One region of the Shewanella psychropiezotolerans genome, then DNA from elsewhere that is predicted to be linked to it. Evidence: predicted binding sites of a transcription regulator. Region 1 holds the regulator's gene; the other holds the start of a gene.
The links. Region 1 encodes LexA, which represses DNA repair genes until DNA is damaged. Its sites were predicted from a motif close to TACTGTATNNNNATACAGTA; they were not measured.

Region 2: a site for LexA is predicted at 1,153-1,172, ahead of recA (recombinase RecA). Genes of this name have one in related genera too.

What each region holds. Positions count from the first base shown of each region.
Region 1 is NZ_CP041614.1:233,721-237,413, reverse strand. Features, by position in the region: gene plsB (glycerol-3-phosphate 1-O-acyltransferase PlsB) at 1-1,005, opposite strand, end outside; gene lexA (transcriptional repressor LexA) at 1,487-2,104, shown strand; gene FM037_RS01060 (cell division inhibitor SulA) at 2,137-2,649, shown strand; partial or broken gene coxB (cytochrome c oxidase subunit II) at 3,083-3,693, shown strand, end outside.
Region 2 is NZ_CP041614.1:1,712,432-1,716,124, forward strand. Features, by position in the region: gene mutS (DNA mismatch repair protein MutS) at 1-949, opposite strand, end outside; gene recA (recombinase RecA) at 1,302-2,360, shown strand; gene alaS (alanine--tRNA ligase) at 2,788-3,693, shown strand, end outside.

The DNA.
Region 1 (3,693 bases):
ACCCGCAGCGATGTGCGGTGGCACCATGCCTTCATAATAAAGAATATAAGACAGTAGTAGGTAGTCCATATGACTACGATGACAAGGTACATAGATGATCTCATGACCATCATGATGTAGCTGCCTTACCTGCTCGGCACCTTTAATATTGATACCCTTGTACAACTTGTTCCACAGCCAGGCCAAGAAACGCTCGGCGATGCGCACAAAGCTCTCGGAGTAATCCGCCGCAACTTCATCGAGATACTCCATCGCCTTTGCTCTGGCCTCGACTTCGGAGATCTTCTTGCTCGCCGCTTCCTCCAGAATCGCCTTCTTCAGGGACTCTGAATTTAACAGGTCTTGAAATAGCACCTGACGTTTAGGCAAAACAGGTCCGGTCATGACCTTACGTTGACGGCTGAAGTGGACTCGAGCAACACGAGCTAACTTATGAGCAATTCGCTTGTCGGTGCCGTGTTCGTCGGCCATATAACGAATTGAGACGGCATTAGAAAATTGAACGAAATTATGTCGACCCAGGAAGAGGATCATCAGGCATTTTCGCAGCCAGGTAGGATTTTGACGCTCAAATACCGCCGCCTTCATGGTATCGTCTTCTTTACCTGGAGTACGCCCCCAGTAAAGGCTAACCGGCACTAGCTGTATATCCAGTTCAGGCTTCTGCCTATGTACCTTGAGCAGATCCATAAAGCTATTTAAGAAAAACTCGTTACTTTCTCTTTGGCCAAATAGCGGCTTGGCACCTTCCAGACACACCACCCTCGGCGTGTGCTCACCATCGACAACCAACTCATCATAAGGGCTTGGAAGCCCATACTTATTAGTGATTTCACTTAAGGAAGCGATGTCGCTGAGAGATTCAGTCTTCATCACATAAACCATAGGCTTATCTGGATCTAAGTTGAGATCGGCGAAGGGGTCATGGGGTACAACTATTGTTTGTACCAGCTTTTTCTGAATCCAACGTAAGGATTTATACCAAAGAGAGTCTTTTTTTGACATTTTTCTTATACAATGTGAGTCTTCTTAATAACGGCATAGAATACCAGATAAAAGAGAGATCTCCCTAATAGTAGTCAGCAAAATCCCCCGCATGCCTGATTCGACACTCAAAGCACTTGAGATTGAATATAATTTTCAAAAAAATTAATATTAGATAGCTTTACGGGTGTTCACATTTATAAGGCAACATAAGTTAATAATATTAGGTATAGGTACAATTCATCTCGATAGCCTAGAACATAAAATAAGCCAGTTTAGAGAGATAACCACCAGCACAAAAGATATATAATTCAAGGAGGCCATGCCCACCACCTATTTTTAACGTTATATAAGCACCGAGTAGTCACACCAAAATAATAAATATAAACCATGGGCTTGCGATTGAGAGTTTTTTTGCATACTCACTAATCTTGGTTAATCCTTGCACTGACTAAAATACTGTATATACTAACAGTAACTGTATAGAAAGACAGGATTCATCATGAGACCTTTGACACCAAGACAAGCCGAGATTCTAGAACTCATTAAGCGTAATATTTCCGATACAGGAATGCCTCCGACTCGAGCCGAAATAGCTAAGCGACTAGGTTTCAAGAGCGCCAACGCTGCCGAAGAACATCTTAAGGCACTGGCTAAGAAAGGTCGCATAGAGATCATTCCCGGTACGTCCCGCGGCATCCGACTCACACAAGCTGCGGAGCCAGAAGATTTAGGCTTGCCATTGATCGGCCAGGTTGCCGCAGGCGAACCCATCCTTGCCCAGGAACATATAGAACAACATTATCAGGTCGACCCAAGCATGTTTCGTCCCTGTGCCGACTTTCTACTTAGGGTGCGCGGCGACAGCATGAAAGATATCGGCATTCTCGAGGGTGATCTGCTCGCAGTGCATAAGATTTCACAAGCCAAGAATGGCCAAATTGTCGTGGCTAGAGTGGAAGAGGATGTCACAGTAAAACGCTTCGAGAAAAAGGGCAGCATGGTTTATCTCCATGCTGAAAATGAAGACTATGCACCGATAGTGGTCGATCTCACCAGTCAGAGCCTGAGCATTGAGGGGCTGGCAGTCGGTGTGATCCGTAACGGCAACTGGCAATAGATGAAATCGCACATTGGCGAAGGAGCTTGGTAATGAAAAATTTAATCGGAAATAGCCCTAGACACCCAGGTTTATGGACGAATCCCCTTGACCAAGCGTCCATCACCCAAGAGTGTGGAAGTATCACTACAGTAAGTACCCACACTCAGGGCCGGGTGGAACTGAAAAAGGTGAGTAATCGGCTCGCCACATTGAGCCATCAGGGGCAATGGATCGTATTGATCAGTCCTCCCAACATAGGTTACAAGCAGATGTTAGCCGAAGCCGGTGTTAGGATGGACCGAGTATTGTTGGTTCATGCTAAAGACGAAATCGAAACCTTATGGGCCATGGAAAAAGCACTCATAAGTGGTACATCCAGTGCCGTCATCTGCTGGACTCAGGTCCTAGATTCCCGTGACAACCGACGACTCAGACTCGTAGAAAAGAGCGCTCGCGCCCTTGGCATTGTCATCGAAGATGCGAATAGTCACTTACATGCTAAAGCCCATGAACAAACAGATGCTCACTTCAATCAAGCCTGTTTATTTGGATCTCTGCACTAATCTCCAGTCAATGTAGCCAATAGAAAAATGATTATTTAAGTCCCGCAAGGGACTTTTTTGTATTTGATTTTTATTCGAAATTTTTAAAAAATTCATTAAAAGTGATCTTGATCAATAATTCAACACCAAGTAAGTTAGGGATATAACAACGATAATTTGTTATATCCAAACGATTTAGTAGTCGGCGTAGTAAAGCCCTGCCATCTGTGTAAGGCCAGATATTTACCTCGCTGAAGTCGGTACTGATATATTCAGCCGTAGGTGCGAGCGTGGTTAACTCTGGTAGTAAGTGACTGCCAAACTAAAATAACAAGTGAACCGCCACTGCACTTTGAAGTCATCGTTGCTTTTTTGGGAACTGAAGAGTTTGCATAGAGCAGAGACTTACTGTGTGACTCTTCTTTGTCTTAATTTTTGACAGAGGAGAAGTCTAGTGAAGCGAGTGTTGTATATTTTTCTGGCGTTGCTATTTACGCCATACGTTTTGGCATCAGAAATGCCCCTTAATATGACCAAGGGTGTCACGGATATCAGTGGACAGGTATACAACCTGCACATGATCATCCTGTATATCTGTTGCGCCATCGGTGTTGTGGTTTTCGGAGTAATGATCTATTCCATGATCAATCACCGAAAGTCTAAGGGTGCCGTAGCAGCCAATTTCCACGAAAGTACTAAGGTCGAGATAGCCTGGACCATTACACCTTTCATCATACTCATTATTATGGCAATTCCAGCGACTAAAACCTTAATCGCCATGGAAGATTCTAGTGATGCCGACATCACCATCAAGATCACAGGCTCTCAATGGAAATGGCATTACAGCTATTTCGATCAAGATATAGAATTCTATAGCTTACTCTCAACCCCGAGAGCACAAATAGAAGGAACCGAGGAGAAGGGAGAGAACTATCTCCTCGAGGTCGATAAGCCCTTAGTGCTGCCCATCAATAAAAAAGTTCGCTTCCTGATGACATCTGAAGATGTGATCCATTCCTGGTGGGTTCCCGCATTCGCCGTCAAGAAAGATGCTAACCCGGGTTT
Region 2 (3,693 bases), 1.5 Mb from region 1:
GCGGTTCGTGGATCCAACGTTGCAACATACGACTGCCCATCGGGGTCGTTGTATTATCTAATATGGCAGATAGGGTATTTTCACGCCCACCTTGCAAGTTGATTGTCAGCTCTAAGTTTCTTCTCGTGGCGGCATCGAGCACGATACTGTCATCTTGATTGAATAGCACGATAGAGTTGATGTGGGGAAGTGCGGTTCTTTGAGTATCTTTGACGTACTGCATCAGGCATCCAGCCGCTTGCAGTGACAAACGCGCGTTTTCTAGGCCGAATCCGCGCAGATCTTTAGTCTTAAATTGATCCAAGAGCAGTTTACGGGAGGTATCGAAATCGAATTCCCATTCCGGGCGCCTGCGTTTGCCATTGAATCCTTTGATGAGAGGCATCTCGCTGAAGTCTTCACTATAGAGAAGCTCGGCTGGATTAGTACGTTGCAGCTCAGCCTCTAATCCTTCTCTTGTCTCTAATTCACTGACCACGAAACGGCCGGAGCTTAAGTCTAAGGTGGCATAACCAAAGCCTGCCTTGCCATGGTATACAGCAGCAAGTAGGTTATCTTGTCTCTCTTGCAGTAAAGCTTCGTCGGTCAGGGTACCTGGGGTGACGAGACGAACGACTTTTCGCTCAACCGGACCCTTAGAGGTAGCTGGATCGCCGATCTGCTCACAAATAGCGACAGAGACCCTAAGCTGAACAAGTTTGGCGAGATAACCTTCGACGGCGTGATAGGGCAGTCCCGCCATGGGAATTGGATCGCCGCCACTCTTACCACGGGCGGTGAGCGAAATACCTAAGAGTTCGGATGCTCGCTTTGCATCGTCATAGAAGAGTTCGTAGAAGTCACCCATGCGGTAAAATAATAACATTTCTGGGTTTTCGGCCTTGAGCGTCAAATATTGACGCATCATAGGTGTGTGTTTTTCTAGGTTTTGGGTGTCGATTGCATTCATCTACAGCTCGTTTCTTCTATGGGGTATTGAACAGGCAAGGTGCTCCATTGGAGCCGCCTTAAAAATATGATGCCAATATTAGCAATTTTTCGAGCCAGTTGCGTCTTTAAAGAATAAATAGTCAGATTGAATTTTTCTTCTGCAACAAGTGCTTCTAATTGAGTGAACACGGCTAGAAAAAAATAATCATGATCAGCACTTGATACTGTATGATTGTACAGTATACTAGTTTGCATATTGAGACCCCTATTCGAGCAGGATAAAGTTTTCCTAAGCTCAAATAGCGGAGTCGCCACGAGTTTATATCGGCGTTGTTGCCGTGACTTAGATTATGCGCGAAGAGGATATCGGAATGAAGATTGATGCGAACAAAGAGAAAGCACTGAATGCCGTTTTAAGTCAGATTGAGAAACAGTTCGGTAAAGGCTCTATCATGAAACTGGGCGAGAATCGCTCGATGGATGTTGAGACTATCTCTACCGGATCACTTTCTTTAGATGTTGCACTCGGTGCCGGTGGACTTCCTTTAGGACGTATCGTTGAGATTTACGGACCAGAATCTTCGGGTAAGACAACACTGACGTTAGAGGTCATTGCTGCCGCACAACGCCAAGGTAGAGTATGTGCCTTTATCGATGCAGAGCATGCGTTAGACCCTATATATGCTAAAAAGTTAGGTGTCGATATCGATAACCTACTCTGTTCTCAGCCAGATACTGGTGAGCAGGCGTTAGAGATCTGTGATGCCTTGACCCGTTCTGGTGCCGTCGATGTCATCGTCGTCGATTCGGTTGCGGCCTTGACACCGAAAGCTGAGATTGAAGGGGAAATCGGTGATTCACACATGGGGCTTGCGGCCCGTATGATGAGTCAGGCGATGCGTAAGCTTGCCGGTAACCTGAAGCAGACCAATACCATGCTTATCTTCATCAACCAGATCCGTATGAAGATTGGTGTAATGTTCGGTAACCCTGAAACCACAACCGGTGGTAATGCACTTAAGTTTTACGCTTCTGTTCGCCTCGATATTCGCCGTATCGGTGCAATCAAAGATCGTGACGAAGTTATCGGTAACGAGACCCGTGTCAAAGTGGTTAAAAACAAGATAGCAGCACCATTTAAACAGGCTGAATTCCAAATTCTTTATGGAAAAGGCATCAACCGTACTGGTGAACTCGTCGACCTTGGTGTGATACATAAATTAGTCGAGAAAGCGGGTGCCTGGTACAGCTATAAAGGCAATAAAATTGGTCAGGGCCGTGCAAATGCAGGTAAGTATCTAATTGAACATCCTGAAATTGCGGAAGAAATTGAAACTGCACTTCGTGGCATGTTACTCGCATCTCCCGATGCGGCTGAATCAGCGACTGGTGATGAGAATGTGGATCTCGAGACTGGTGAAGTATTCTAGAGATGTGTTTAATCACAGGCGATAGAATATAAGTCACTCGGTGGGCCATTCGGCCCACTAGATCGCGGTTTCGCAACTTGCGCGCCGCGACTATTTCTAACCATATCAGTAAGGGCCATGGCCCAACCCCCATCACGTATCAAACAGGTGATAACTAAAATAGGTTACGTCTAAGATCAAATCCCCTCATACTGGACTAGGATCGCTTTGACGATTAATCGAGTTCATCCGTTGTAAAGCCCTATTTTTTCACACTCTATCTTCATTTCGCGCAATACCCTCCCTAAAACTCTGGTTGTTATTCTTTAGACTGCTTATAATACGGCTCAAAATAGCGCAAGTGTTTTGAATAACGATTGTCAGTTTGATTAATTAATCGTCCAACACAATGCCAATAATTTAAGTAATCTCAATTCAGGGTGATTTCATGTATCAAAGCACTGCAGCGCTAAGAACTGCTTTCTTGGAGTATTTCCGCAAAAATGGTCATCAGGTTGTGGACAGCAGTTCACTGGTCCCTGTTAACGATCCTACGTTACTCTTTACTAACGCGGGTATGAACCAGTTCAAAGACGTATTTCTGGGTGAAGATAAACGTAATTACACTCGTGCTACCTCGTCCCAGCGCTGTGTACGTGCCGGCGGTAAACATAACGATTTAGATAACGTAGGTTACACTGCACGTCATCATACTTTCTTCGAGATGTTAGGTAACTTCAGCTTCGGTGATTACTTTAAGCGTGAAGCGATCACATTTGCGTGGAACTTCCTGACTCAAGAGCTGAACATTCCTAAAGAGCGTCTGTGCGTCACCATTTATGATACAGATGATGAAGCCTATGATATCTGGACCAAAGAGATAGGTGTTCCGGCTGAAAACTTGATCCGCATCGGTGATAATAAAGGCGCTCCATATGCCTCTGACAACTTCTGGCAGATGGGTGACACGGGTCCTTGTGGTCCTTGCTCCGAAATTTTTTATGATCATGGCGAGCATATCTGGGGCGGTCGTCCTGGTACGCCAGAAGAAGATGGTGACAGATTCATCGAGATCTGGAACATAGTCTTCATGCAGTATAACCGTCAGTCCAATGGCGACATGTTGGCGCTTCCTAAGCCTTCTGTCGATACAGGTATGGGAATTGAACGTATTGCGGCCATCATGCAGGGTGTGCACTCTAACTATGAGATTGATATTTTTCAGGCGCTGATCAAGAAGACGGCCGAAATATTAGCTGTGACCGATTTAGAAAACAAATCGTTAAGAGTTATCTCCGATCATATTCGCTCATGCGCATTCTTAATTGCTGATGGTGTGATGCCATCCAATGAA